DNA from 3 places in the Nocardioides sp. NPDC101246 genome. Region 1 is predicted to be linked to each of the others. Evidence: riboswitches for the same ligand, from Rfam matches in the RefSeq annotation. Region 1 holds a riboswitch; each other region holds the start of a gene.
What was found. Region 1 has a riboswitch for cobalamin ahead of ACIRON_RS09785 (nitrite reductase). Riboswitches for the same ligand answer to the same signal wherever they lie in the genome.
Positions count from the first base shown of each region.

Region 2: linked by a shared signal. The riboswitch ahead of ACIRON_RS12200 (ABC transporter substrate-binding protein) and the one ahead of ACIRON_RS09785 (nitrite reductase) in region 1 are both predicted to bind cobalamin.
Region 3: linked by a shared signal. The riboswitch ahead of ACIRON_RS27625 (prenyltransferase/squalene oxidase repeat-containing protein) and the one ahead of ACIRON_RS09785 (nitrite reductase) in region 1 are both predicted to bind cobalamin.

Region 1 covers NZ_JBIWNX010000004.1:415,958-420,383, reverse strand. Annotated here, with positions in the region: gene cobJ (precorrin-3B C(17)-methyltransferase) at 1-203, opposite strand, end outside; gene ACIRON_RS09790 (precorrin-8X methylmutase) at 200-853, opposite strand; partial or broken gene ACIRON_RS09785 (nitrite reductase) at 1,514-1,702, opposite strand; cobalamin riboswitch at 1,758-1,963, opposite strand; gene ACIRON_RS09780 (ABC transporter substrate-binding protein) at 2,066-3,232, shown strand; gene ACIRON_RS09775 (ion transporter) at 3,218-4,042, opposite strand; gene ACIRON_RS09770 (sulfite exporter TauE/SafE family protein) at 4,099-4,426, opposite strand, start outside.
Region 2 covers NZ_JBIWNX010000006.1:9,476-13,901, reverse strand. Annotated here, with positions in the region: gene ACIRON_RS12210 (ABC transporter ATP-binding protein) at 1-99, opposite strand, end outside; gene ACIRON_RS12205 (FecCD family ABC transporter permease) at 179-1,453, opposite strand; gene ACIRON_RS12200 (ABC transporter substrate-binding protein) at 1,450-2,484, opposite strand; cobalamin riboswitch at 2,538-2,725, opposite strand; gene ACIRON_RS12195 (NAD(P)H-dependent oxidoreductase) at 2,735-3,433, opposite strand; gene ACIRON_RS12190 (sugar ABC transporter ATP-binding protein) at 3,612-4,426, shown strand, end outside.
Region 3 covers NZ_JBIWNX010000020.1:41,217-45,642, forward strand. Annotated here, with positions in the region: gene gatB (Asp-tRNA(Asn)/Glu-tRNA(Gln) amidotransferase subunit GatB) at 1-1,269, shown strand, start outside; gene ACIRON_RS27615 (NYN domain-containing protein) at 1,399-2,157, shown strand; gene ACIRON_RS27620 (glycoside hydrolase family 19 protein) at 2,168-2,824, opposite strand; cobalamin riboswitch at 2,904-3,028, shown strand; gene ACIRON_RS27625 (prenyltransferase/squalene oxidase repeat-containing protein) at 3,094-4,167, shown strand; gene ACIRON_RS27630 (hypothetical protein) at 4,161-4,426, shown strand, end outside.

The DNA of each region.
Region 1 (4,426 bases):
GGGTAGCGCAGCTCCTCCTCCACCGCGTCCGCGGGGATCAGGGACGACGCGATCCGGCGAGCGTGCGACTGCTTGCGCACCCCGGCGTGGTAGGCGATCACGGGAGCCGCGCCGATCAGCCGGGCTGCCTTGAGAGTGATCAGCTCGGGGTCGCCCGGGCCGATGCCGACGACGGTGAACCGTCCAGGGCTCGAGGTGCTCATTCCTGCTCCTGGGCGAGTGCGTTGAGGGCGGAGGAGGTCATCGCGGAGCCGCCACGACGGCCCCGGACGGTGACATAGGGGATGTCGATCCCGTGATCGGCGGCGAAGGAGGCGAGCGCCTCCTTGGACTCGGCCGCGCCGATGAAGCCGACCGGGCAGCCGACGATCGCGGCCGGCCGCGGACCGCCGTCGAGGATCATCTCGAGCAGATGGAAGAGCGCCGTCGGGGCGTTGCCGATGGCGACCACCGCACCCTCGACGTAGGGCTCCCACAGGGACAGCGCGGCAGCGGTGCGGGTGGTCCCCCACATCCGGGCCAGCGCCGGGACCCGGTCGTCACCGAGCATGCAGAGCACCTCGTTCTCGCGCGGGAGCCTGCTCCGCGTGACCCCGGTGGCGACCATCGTCGCGTCGCACAGGATCGGCGCCCCGGCCTCCAGCGCGCCCCGCGCGGCCTTCACCAGGCCGGGGTGGATGACCAGGTCGGCGGCGAGGTCGACCTGCCCGCTGCCGTGGATCATCCGCACCGCGAGCCGCTCGGCGTCGGCGGGCACCGCGGAGAGGTCGGACTCGCGCCGGATGGTCGCGAATGAGTCGACGTAGATCGCCGGCCCCTGGTCGATGTAGTCGTAGCGCCGGGTCGGGCGCACCTGCGGCGAGGGCACGAGTACGCCGCGCCACGGCGTCACCACGACCGCCGGCGCCCGCTCGGCCAGCGCCGTGACCGCCGCCCGGTCCAGGGCCCCCTCGGCAAATCCGACGTGCTCGCCGCCGGGCACCTCACCGAACTCCAGCTCGGTGGCCGCGACCGGCACCCGGGCGTCGGCCACGACCGGCTCGACCAGAGGAGCGTCGAGCTCGGCGACGTGCCAGGCCGCCGACGGTCCCTCGCCGCGTACGTCCAAGAACTGAGCAGCGAGCGAGACCAACCGGGAAGCGGCCTCGGCGAGCGGCACGACCGGCCCCCACGAGTCACCGACCCGGAGCTGGCCCTCGGCCGCGGAGAGCGCCACCAGCCCGAGGTCGCACTCGCGCGAGACCAGGTCGCCGCGACCGTCGTCGAGCACGAAGAGGAACCGCCCCGGCAGCGCGGCCAGCCGCGGCGAGGCGCACAGCAGCCGGTCCAGCGACGCCGCGACGCCGCGCAGGTCGGCCCGTCCCCCGGCGAGCCCGCTCTGCGGGGAGAGCATCACGTTGCGTACGAGCTCGTGGGTCTGCGCCGGCACCAGACCGGTCGCCTTGAGCGCAGAGAGCACCTCGCCCGGCAGGTCGTTTCCAGACTGGCCGCCCTCGACGCTCGGCAGGCCGCGCACCTGCAGGTTGGCGCGGCCGGTGAGGTAGATCCGCCCGTCGCCGTAGGTCTCCGCCACGGAGATCAGCGAGAGCAGCGCGGCGGAGGAGACGGACCCGCCGATCAGGCGCAGCCGCACCAGCAGGCCGTCCTCGGCCGCCCACGGACGACCGACTCCGGGGCACCGGTCGGTTCGGACTCGCGACATCAGGACACCTGCTCTGCGTCATGTGCCCTTGCGCGGGGCACGTGGTGACCTGGCGGCGGGTGCCGCCAGAGCCAGCAGGTCTTCGGACTCGGAATCGATCGGAGCGGAGCGCCTTCCCGGAGCCAGGCTCCAGTGGCTGCCCTCCCCGGAAGGAGTGCGTGCCCCGCCCGTCATCCTCACCGCTGCGCGTCAGTCCCGGACTTTCACCGGGTTCCCTGACCCCATCAGGCATGGAGTACGACTGGCAGGGCGAGACTACCCACTTGCGGACACGGCACCGAATTGCTCGCCCTCCGGCCGCGGTTGTGCCAGGGTTCGCCTACTCGGAACCTCCCGACGCCACCCCCACAGATGGAGTCTCCCGTGACCGGCTCGGTTCATCGGCAGCTGCTCGTTCTCGCGCCGATCTCGGCGCTCGCACTCAGCCTGACGGCCTGTGCCACGACCTCGGACTCGAAGGTCTCGATCGGTCTGGTGGTGCCGACCTCCGGCGCCCAGAAGTCGATCGGCACGGACATGTCGCGGGGCTTCGACCTCTACCTCGACCAGCACGGCGGGAAGCTCGGCGGCCGGCTGATCGACGTCGTCGAGGCCGACGAGGGCGACCGGACCGAGATCGGCGTCGCCGCGGTGACCAGGCTGATCCAGGACGACGAGGTCCAGGCGGTCGTCGGGGTGGTGAGCTCGGAGACGGCGCTGGCGGCCAAGGACGTCGCGAAGAACAGCGAGACGCCGCTGATCGTGACCGGCGCCGGCGCCGACGAGTTCGCCGACGGCTCCGACTACCTGTGGCGTACGTCCTCGACCAACGCGGGTCTGGGCAGCGCGCTCGGGAAGGCGGTCGCCCAGGGGACCGACCGGGGCTCGGCGTACGTCATCGGCTCCGACGACGCGGCCGGTCACGAGTTCTCCGACAGCTTCATGATCTCCCTCGAGGCGTCCGGCAGCAACGTGGCGGGCCAGAGCTACACCCCGGCGGGCGTGAGCGAGGAGTGGTCGGGGCTCTTCGAGAAGGTGAAGGAGTCGGGCGCGGACGCGATCTTCGCCGCCTATGCCGGGAAGGAGGCGGAGGCGTTCGTGAAGCAGTACCGCGAGTCCGGGCTGGCCAAGAGCATCCGGCTCTACGGCCCGGGCTTCCTCACCGAGGGCGACGTGCTGTCCGCGCTGGGCGGCGCGGCATCAGGGGTACGGACCGCGCTGCACTACAGCGACACGATGGACTCGCTGATGAACGACGCCTTCGTGAAGGACTACCGCAAGGCGTACGACGCCACCCCGACGGTCTACTCGGTCCAGGCCTACGACGCCGCGGCCGCGCTCGACAAGGCGCTCGGCCTCTCCGACGACGTCGACCGCAACGAGATCGCCGACTCCCTCGGATCGGTCGGCACCATCGTCAGCCCCCGCGGGAACTGGTCCTTCGACCCCAACCACAACCCCGACCAGCCCTACTTCCTGCGGGTGGTCAGGGGCACTGCCGACGGCCCCCGCAACATGGTCCTGCAGGAGATCACCTCAACGGGCAGCTGACTCCGACCGCAGCTCCGCCCGGGTCGCGGCCAGCTCCTCGCGTACGGCGGTGAGGTCCTCGCGCAACGAGGTGAGGATGGCCATCATCTCGGCGTCGGACTCCTCCTCGTGCTCGGCGAGAGACTCGACGCTCTCCATGCCGGAGACGACCACGGCGAGGAAGAGGTTGAGGACCGCGAAGGTCATCACCAGGATGAAGACGACGAAGAAGATCCAGGCGGAGGGGTCCTCGGCCATCACCTCGCGGGCGATGTCGGGCCAGGCCTCCCCGGTCATGGTCTGGAACAGCGTGAACGCACTGGTGCCGAGGTCGCCGAAGTACTCCGGCGCGATCGAGCCGTAGAGGTTGGTCGAGATGACCACCGCGACGTACATCATCAGCACCAGCAGCGCCGCCACCGAGCCCATCCCCGGCATCGCCGCGATCAGTCCGTCGACGACGCGACGCATGGACGGGACCGAGTTGACCAGGCGCAGCACGCGCAGGATCCGCAGCGCCCGCAGCACCGACATCGGTCCGGTCGCCGGCACCAGCGCGATCGCGACGATCACGGTGTCGAAGATGTTCCACGGGTCGAGGAAGAACCTGGGGCCGTACGCCACCAGCCGCAGCACCAGCTCGACGACGAAGACCCCGAGGAGCACGCTGTCGAGCAGCGCCAGCTCGTGGGCGAGATGTTCGGGGACCATCGTCTCCACGCCGAGGACCACGGCGTTGAGGATGATCACCCCGATGATGACCTTCTGGAAGGTGTCGTCGTCGACCAGCGCACGCACCCGGGCGCGCGCTGCGGTGATGCTCGAACCCATGTTCGCTTCGTCCTCCTGTGACCCGTGACAGCGGGCCGGAGCCTACTGCACCGGATCTACTGGGTCGCCAGATGCACCGCGAGCCCGAGGCCGGCCAGACCGACCAGCCAGCGCAGCGGCCGCTCGGGGGCGACCCGGACGATCGCCGGCCCCAGGAAACCGCCGATCACGGCACCCGCTCCGAGCGCGATCGCGGCCGGCCAGTCCACGGGGGCGAAGAAGACGTACGCGATCGCGGCGGTGCCGTTGGCCACGCCGGTGGCGACGTTCTTGACCGCGTTGGTGATCGCGAGGGCCTCGGTGCGCTCGAGCACGAGAACGGCCAGCGCGATGATCCCGACGCCGGCGCCGAAGTAGCCGCCGTAGATGCCGAGCACGAACACG
Region 2 (4,426 bases), on a different contig from region 1:
CCCGACGGTGACGCCGTCCTCGACCTGGAGGGTCACGTCGTCGACGACGAGACGTCCCCGCGGAGCCCACCGGACCCGCCCGGCCTCGAGCGCCGTCATCGGGCCACCTCCGTAGCGCAAGCGCCAGAATACGGATGCGGCCCGATGAAACGCTGACAGCTCGCTCGCTGGCGCTCGCTCATCGGCGGGCCCTCATCAGCACCAGCGCGAAGGCGGGCACCCCGACCAGCGCGGTCGCCACCCCGACCGGAAGCTCCTCGGGGTCGATCACCGTCCGGGCAGCGGTGTCGACCCAGATCAGGAAGATCGCGCCGAGCAGCGCGGTCGCCGGCAGCAGCAGCCGGTGTCCAGGGCCGACCAGTGCGCGAGCCAGGTGCGGCAGCACCAGCCCGACGAAGCCGATCGCGCCCGAGGTGGACACGATGACGGCCGTCATCAGCGCCGTCAGCACCAGGAGCACCGCCCGGATGCGGCCGACGTCGACCCCGAGGGAGGCCGCCGCGTCGTTGCCGAAGGCGAACGCGTCCAGCCAGCCGGCGCCCGCGACGCAGCAGAGCAGGCCACCGAGCACGATCACCCCGCAGACGAGTACGTCGGTCCAGCTCGCCGAGGAGAGCGACCCCAGCAGCCAGAACAGCACCCCGCGCGTCTGCTCGGCGTCGGCCGCGGTGAACACGATGAACGAGGTGAGCGCCGAGAAGAGCTGGGTGGCGGCGATCCCGGCCAGGACGAGCCGGTCGGTGGTGCCCCCGGCGAGCGAGGCCAGCAGCAGCACGAGCGCGAACGAGACGAGCGCTCCCGCGAACGCCCCGGTGGAGAGCCCGATCGTGCCCGCCCCGACGCCCAGCACGACGATCGAGACCGCACCGGTCGAGGCCCCCGAGGAGATGCCGAGCACGAACGGGTCGGCGAGCGGGTTGCGCAGCAGCGACTGCAGGATCACCCCGCAGATCGCCAGTCCCGCTCCGCAGATCCCCGCCAGCAACGTACGTGGCAGCCGCAGGTCCCACACGATGCTCTGCTGGAGCAAGGTGAGGTCGGAGGAGCCGAGGCCGGCCCGGTCGGCGACCACGCCGTAGACGTCGGCGACGCTCAGGTCGGAGGGCCCCACGGTGATCGCCCCCGCGACCGACGCCAGCACCACCAGGGGAGCCAGGATCAGCACCACGCCCGCCACGCCGATCGCCGAGGCGTCGCCAGCGTCGGCCGAGGCGGCGCGTACGTCGGCCGAGTGGTCGCCCGCGTCGCCCGAGATGGCGCGTACGTCGCCCGAGTGGTCGCCCGCGTCGCCCGAGGCGTCGCCCGCGTCGGCCGAGACGTCACCCGCGTCGCCCGAGCCGTCACCCGCGTCGCCCGAGCCGTCACGGCCGCGCCAAGTCGGCCGACCGGGCTGACGCTTCGGCCGACCGGAGTGACGGCTCGGCTGGATGGGGTTGCGTGTGTGCGATGTCATAGGCCGAGGGCGGCGAGCTGCTCGGCGACGTTCTCGACGGCGTAGACGGTGCGGATCGACGGGTTGAGCTCGGCGCCGGAGAGAGTCACGAAGCGGTCGTTCTTCACCGCCTCCATCTGCGCGGTGACCGGGTTGGCCTTCAGGTAGTCGATCTTCGCGCGGGCGGTCTCGGCGGTCTGGCTCTTGCGGGTCAGGTCGCCGAGGACGATGACGTCGGGGTTGCGCTCGGCGACGGTCTCCCAGTTGATCTGCGGCCACTCGTCGGTGGTGTCGTCGAAGACGTTCTCCACGCCGAGGGTGCGGCCGATGATCCCGGGGCCGCCGCAGCAGCCGGCGAGGTAGGGCGACTCGGAGTTGGCGAACCAGTACATCGCGCTGACGTCGTGGTCCGGCGCCTCGGTCCGGGCCGTCTCCAGTCGCCGGGACAGGTCGGCGACGAGCTCCTCGCCCCGCTCGGGGACACCGAAGATCCGCGCCAGGTCGGTGATCTCGCCGAAGATCGTCTCGATCTCGAGGGCGCCGTGGCGGGTGCCGTCGTCGTCGCCCTCGTTGTCCTTGAGGCACTCGGCGGGGGAGAGGTAGGAGCCCACGCCGAGCTTCTCCAGGTCCTCGGGTGTGGTCACCCCGCCCTCGCCCAGCGTGCTGGCGAAGGAGGCCGTGACGAAGTCCGGCTCGGCCTCCAGGACGCGCTCGTAGGAGGGCGCGTTCTCGGCCAGCCGGGGTACGTCCTCGTTGGCCGCGGCCAGCGAGTCGAGCACCGGGTCGGTCCAGGTCGCGGAGCCGGCGATCCGATCGGCCAGGCCGAGCGAGAGCAGGATCTCGGTGGAGCCCTGGTTGAGCGAGACGACGCGCTCGGGCGGTGCCTCGAGGGTGATCTCGCGGCCGCAGTTGGTCAGGGTGACCGGGAAGCCGGCGGCGCCCGCGGCCTGCTGCGTGTCGGAGGGCTGGTCGGAGGCGCAGCCGGCCAGCGTCGAGCCGAGCACCAGGACGGTGCTCGCGGTGAGAGTTCGGATGGTGCGGGAGGGGTGCACGTCGGTCCTCGAGCGGGTCGCGGGCTGGTGCGCGTCGCCCGTGCTGACCGGCAGCGGTGTGCTGCAGGGCCAGCAGGTCTTCGGACTCGGGATCGACCGGCGCGAGACGCCTTCCCAGGCCCGAGGGCCCAGTGGCACAGTGTCCCGTCCGTCACCCACACCGCTGCGCGTCAGTCCCGGACTCTCACCGGGTTCCCGTGCCGGGACTGCGTCCCGAGCGGCTGGCCAGATGACCGTAGCAGGCGGGCCCTCAGCGCTCGCGATGGGCGCTGAGCCCGTCCTCCCCGGGTGCGACCGAGTCGTGGAGCCTGATCGTGTGGTCGTAGTGCTCCTCGGCCATCGGCAGGTAGTCGATCCGCGGCTCCGTCATCACGCCCTCGAGACGTACGCTCAGGTCGGCCTCGATCCGTGCCATGACCTGCGGGTTCATGGTGTCGGCGTCGGTGATCAGGTGCGGCCGCAACGGGTCCATCCCGGTGTACCAGAACGTGCCGTGCAGCAGCGGCCACAAGACGTCCTCGATGTCGCCGCTGATCCCACGCGGGCCGAGGGTCGCGGCCCGGTCCCCGGCGGTGACGACGGTCAGCGCGCGCTTGCCGACCAGGCCGCCCTTGCCGTACTTGAGCGGCTTGCCGGTCTCCGGATCCGGTACGTCGAAGGCGAACCCCGACTCGAAGACCCGGTCGATCCAGCCCTTGAGGATGGCGGGCACCGAATACCACCACAGCGGGAACTGCACGACCAGCAGATCGGCCTCCCGCAACCGGTCCTGGTGGTGGCGTACGTCAGCCTCTCCCCGCTCCACCAGAAGTGGATTGAAACCTTCTCGATAGAGGTCGATCTCGTCGACGCTCCAACCGGCCGCGCCGAGCGCGTTCATGCCGACCTCGCGCAGCCGTCCGTTGAGTGATGCCGCGTGCGGATGTGCCCATACCCAGAGTGCGTGCATAGGGCTCTGAACGCCGTCTGACGCGGTGGGATTCCCGCCTGGATACGCACCGGCGCCGACACGGTCTGATGACAAAGTCCGGATCTCGCTCAAATTAGCGGCCTCAGAGTGTTGACGTATGTGATTGCCATCACTAGCGTAAACCAGGCTTGAAACCTTTCAATTCGAGGAGCTGCCCATGCCGGACACACCCGCCGCACTGGAGCTGCGGGACGTGGCCAAGTCGTTCGGCCCCGTACGCGCCCTCCGGTCCGGAAGCCTCCGGGTCGAGGCCGGATCCATCCACGCGCTCGTGGGGGAGAACGGAGCCGGGAAGTCGACCCTGGTCAAGATCGTCGCCGGGCTCTATCGCCGCGACGCCGGCGACTACCTGCTCTCCGGGGAGCAGGTCGACTTCCGCAACACCGCCGACGCCAAGCAGGCCGGGGTCGCGGTCATCTACCAGGAGCCGACCCTCTTCCCCGACCTCTCCGTCACCGAGAACATCTTCATGGGTCGCCAGCCGACCAACCGCTGGGGCAGGATCGACCGCGCCGCGATGCGCACCGAGGTCGTCGAGCTCTTCGCCAGGCTCGGCGTCCCGATCGAGCCCGACCGGCCGACCGAAGGCCTCTCCATCGCCGACCAGCAGCTGATCGAGATCGCCAAGGCGCTCTCGCTCGACGCCAGGGTCCTGATCATGGACGAGCCGACCGCTGCCCTCTCGGGCAACGAGGTCGACCGGCTGATGACCGTGGCGCGCACGCTGCGCGACCAGGGCTGTGCCGTCGTCTTCATCTCGCACCGCTTCGACGAGGTCTTCGCGCTGTGCGACACGATCACGGTGATGCGCGACGGCGCCTACATCTCCACCGACGCCATCGCCGAGGTCACCGAGGACGAGATCGTCCAGCGGCTGGTCGGACGCGAGGTCTCCGACCTCTACCCCAAGCTCGAGGCCACGGTCGGCAAGCCCCTGCTCGAGGTCAAGGGCCTCACCCGCACCGGCCTGTT
Region 3 (4,426 bases), on a different contig from region 1:
CTCGCGCTCAACGGCTCGATCGCCGAGTGGTGCCGGTTCGCCCGGAAGAACTACTTCTACCCGGACATGCCGAAGAACTTCCAGACCTCCCAGTACGACGAGCCGATCGTCTACGACGGCTACCTCGACGTCGAGGTCGAGGGGGAGACCTACCGGGTCGAGATCGAGCGCGCCCACATGGAGGAGGACACCGGCAAGACCACCCACATCGGTGGCGCGACCGGCCGCATCCACGGCGCCGACTACTCGCTGGTCGACTACAACCGTGCGGGCATCCCCCTGATCGAGATCGTCACCCGTCCGATCATCGGCACCGGCGCCAAGGCGCCGCTGGTGGCGAAGGCCTACGTCGCCGCGCTGCGCGAGATCCTGCTGGGCCTGGGCGTCTCCGACGTACGCATGGACCAGGGCTCGATGCGCTGCGACGTCAACCTGTCGCTGTCCGCGAAGGGATCGGACAAGCTCGGCACCCGCACCGAGACGAAGAACGTGAACTCGCTGCGCTCGGTCGAGCGGGCCGTACGTTTCGAGATGTCGCGCCACGCCGGGATCCTCGACGCGGGGGAGGCGATCTTCCAGGAGACCCGCCACTTCCACGAGGACACCGGGACCACCTCGGCAGGCCGGCCGAAGTCGGACGCCGACGACTACCGCTACTTCCCCGAGCCCGACCTGGTGCCCGTGGCCCCGGCGCGGGAGTGGGTCGAGGAGCTGCGGGCGAGCCTGCCGGAGCGCACCGCTGACAAGCGGGCCCGCCTGCAGGTCGAGTGGGGCTACTCCGAGCTGGAGATGCGGGACGTCTGGGCCGCCGGCGCCCTGTCGCTGATCGAGGCGACGGTCGCCGAAGGAGCCTCCGCGCAGGCCGCCCGTAAGTGGTGGATGGCCGAGCTCTCCCGCAGCGCCAACGACCGTGGCGTCGAGCTCGCCGAGCTCGGTGTCACCCCGGTGCAGGTCGCCGAGGTGCAGAAGCTGGTCGACGGCGGTTCGCTGACCGACAAGCTTGCCCGCCAGGTCTTCGAGGGCCTGCTCGCAGGTGAGGGCACGGTCGCCGAGATCATCGACGCCCGCGGTCTCGCCGTGGTCTCCGACGACGGCGCCCTCGGTGCCGCCGTCGACGAGGCCATCGCCGCCCAGCCCGCGGTCGCCGAGAAGATCCGCGGCGGCAACCAGGCCGCGGCCGGTGCGCTCATCGGCGCGGTGATGAAGTCGACCGGCGGCAAGGCCGACGCCAAGCGCGTCCGCGAGCTGATCCTGGAGAAGCTCGCCTGACTCCACGCCGAGTCGGCTCGTCCTGACAACAAATCCCGCCGAGTCGGCGCGTCATGACGCGCCGACTCGGCGGTCGTTTTGGTCAGGATGAGCCGACTCGGCGATGGGGTGCACTGGCAGACTGTCCGCGTGACCGAGCCCTTCCGCATCGCGCTGCTCATCGACGCCGACAACGCCCCCGCGTCCAAGATCGACGCGATCTTGAACGACCTGGCCGAATACGGGGAGGTGACGATCCGCCGGGCGTACGGCAACTGGACCAAGCCCGAGCTCAAGGGGTGGATCGAGGAGCTGCACGACGCCGCGATCAGGCCGATGCAGCAGTTCGACCTGACCGCGCACAAGAACGCCTCCGACATGGCGCTCGCGATCGACGCCGTGGAGCTGCTACATGCGGCGGTCCCGGACGCGTTCGCGCTGGTCTCCTCCGACTCCGACTTCACGCCGCTGGTGCACTACCTGCGGGAGAAGGGGCGCGCGGTCTACGGCTACGGCCGGGAGAAGACGCCGGCGCCGTTCAAGAGCGCCTGCACCCGGTTCACCGTGGTGGAGAAGCTCGGCGGCTCCGAGGAGGAGACCGAGGCTGACACCGAGGCCGGTGCCACGCCCGCCCGCAAGCCGTCCTCCTCGGCGACTTCGGGACAACTCCTGAAGCGCAACGCCCGGCTGATCCAGCTGCTGCGCAACTCCATCGCGGCGGCCGCCGACGACGACGGCTGGGCCCTGGTCGGCACGGTCGTCTCGCGCATCCGCAACCAGTCCTCCGAGGACCCGCGCAACTACGGGTACGCCACCTGGACCAAGCTGATCAAGGCGATTGACCTCTTCGAGCTCAAGGACGAGGGCACCTCGGCGATCGCGGTCAGCGACAAGCGCACGAAGAAGTGACGTACGTCTGCTAGGACGCGTCCGGGGTGCGGTCCTGGCTGCTCGCCTTCTTCGGGCGGGTGCAGTCGATCCCCTTGGGCACCGACCCGTTGAGGTGCTTCAGCGCGGCCTTGAAGTCGCGGCAGCGCTCGGTGTCCTCCTCCTTGTTGTACGGATACCCGATCGCCGCGTTGACCGCACCCATGTCGAGGACGTCGGCGAGCGGGTTGATGTCGCGGGCGACGGTCCAGTACCACCGCGAGATCGGCGCGCTGTGGTCCAGCGACCTGGCCAGCTCCGGGCGGCGGCGCAGGTCGATCCCGAGGTAGGCGCCGGCGTCGGTGTAGTTGGCCTCGCCAGTCAGCTGGATGTAGCCACGGCCGGCGTACTTCCGCTTGTCGCGGCCCTTGGCGTCGTGGTGGAAGGAGCTCTCGTGGGCAAGCGTGGTCAGGTAGGCCGCCTGCCGGTAGGGGGTCGTGATCCGGGCGTCTGACATGGCGCGGTTGAGGGTCGGCAGCCCGGTCTCGACGGTCTTCCTGTCGCCGACCCTGTCGCCGAACATGGCGACCAGATCTGCGTACGTGACCGAGGTCCGAGCCGGTTGCGCGACCGCCGTCGTGGTCGGGCAGAGAGCGAGAAGGGTGGCCGAGATCGATAGTGCGACAAGGCCGAGAATCCTGTGGCGCATGGGGACAGAGTGACTGCTCGTCGGCGATCCCGCAAGAGGCGCTCGCCAGGCATAGGATTGCCCCGAAACAAGCAGAGCCTCAATCAACACACGCCGTGGTGGGGGAAGCCGGTCGAATCCCGGCGCTGACCCGCAACCGTAGGCCCGGGACGCCGACCGCGACCCGAGTGAGCCGGAGCACCTGCCGACGGACGCGTACTGACCTGACGCTGTCGTGGAAAGCAGCGGGTCGGCCCTGGGCCTTCCCGACGAACAGCGCGGAAGGAACCATGAAGAAGACCGTCCTCGGTGGCATCGCCGCCGCTCTCGCCCTCACCTCGCTCGCCGGCTGTGGCGAGAAAGCCATCGAGGAGGGGGAGAAGTCCACCTACGACGCCAAGGTGTCGACCTCGGTGGCCGACTGGCTCGTGGCCCAGGCGCCGGAGGGTGTGGCCCACAACGCGCAGTACGGCACCGACGACTTCGGGCTCAGCGCCGACATCGGGATCGCGCTGGCAGAGGTCGGCGGCTACGACGAGGAGCTCTCCACGATCGCCTCGGCCGTGATGGCCAACAAGAAGGCCTACACCTCACCCGGGTTCGGCACCGTCACCTCGGCCGGGTCCACCGCGAAGGCGCTGGTCCTCCAGCAGAACGTGGACGCCTCCGACCCCGGTCTGCTGAAGCAGCTCGAGGGCACGGTCGCCGCCAACGGCCGCATCGCCGACAAGCTCGACCCCAAGAACAAGGAGGCGGCCGACTACTCCAACACCATCGGACAGTCGTACGCCGTGTGGGCACTGAACAACGCCGAGAGCAAGAAGGCCGCGGCCGCGACGGAGTTCCTGGCCGGGCAGCAGTGCGAGGAGGGGTGGTTCCGGGTCACCTTCGCGGCCGACCCCACCGCTGCCGACCAGACCTGCGACGCCGACCCGAAGGCCGTCCCGGACGCCGACGCCACCGCGTTCGCGCTGATCGCCCTCTCCGGCGTGGCCTCGCCGGAGGCGGAGAAGGCCGTCGAGGCAGGCGTGGAGTGGCTGAAGGAGACCCAGGCGAAGGACGGGTCGTTCAAGGCGGCGACCGGCAACATCGCCAACTCCAACACCACCGGCCTGGCCGGGTGGGCGTTCGGGCGTGCCGGTGAGGCCGACGCCGCGGAGAAGGCGGCGACCTGGGTCGCCGACCACGTCGTGACCTGTGGTGACGACGCCGGCGCGGTCGCCTACGACGACGCCGCGCTGACCGAGGGCAACACCAAGGGGCTGACCAAGGAGTCCGAGGGGATGTATCGCCTCGCGGCCGCTCAGGCGCTGCCGTCGCTGGTCTTCCTGCCCAAGGACGCGACCGCGAAGAGCTCGTGCTGATCCTGCGGTCCACCTCGGTGGCCCTGGCGATCCTTGCCGGGGCCACCGCACCCGTCTTCACGACCGTCTCCGCATCCTCTGCCGCCGAGGGGTGTGACGGCGTCACCGTCGTCGTCGAGCCCAACGCGCTGGGCGGCGACCCGGAGGTGAGCTGTGTCCAGCCCGGGGAGGGCGACACCGGCGCCGACCTCTTCGAGAAGGCGGGACATCCGCTCACCTATGTGACCTCGATGCCCAGCGTCGTATGTCGCGTCGATGA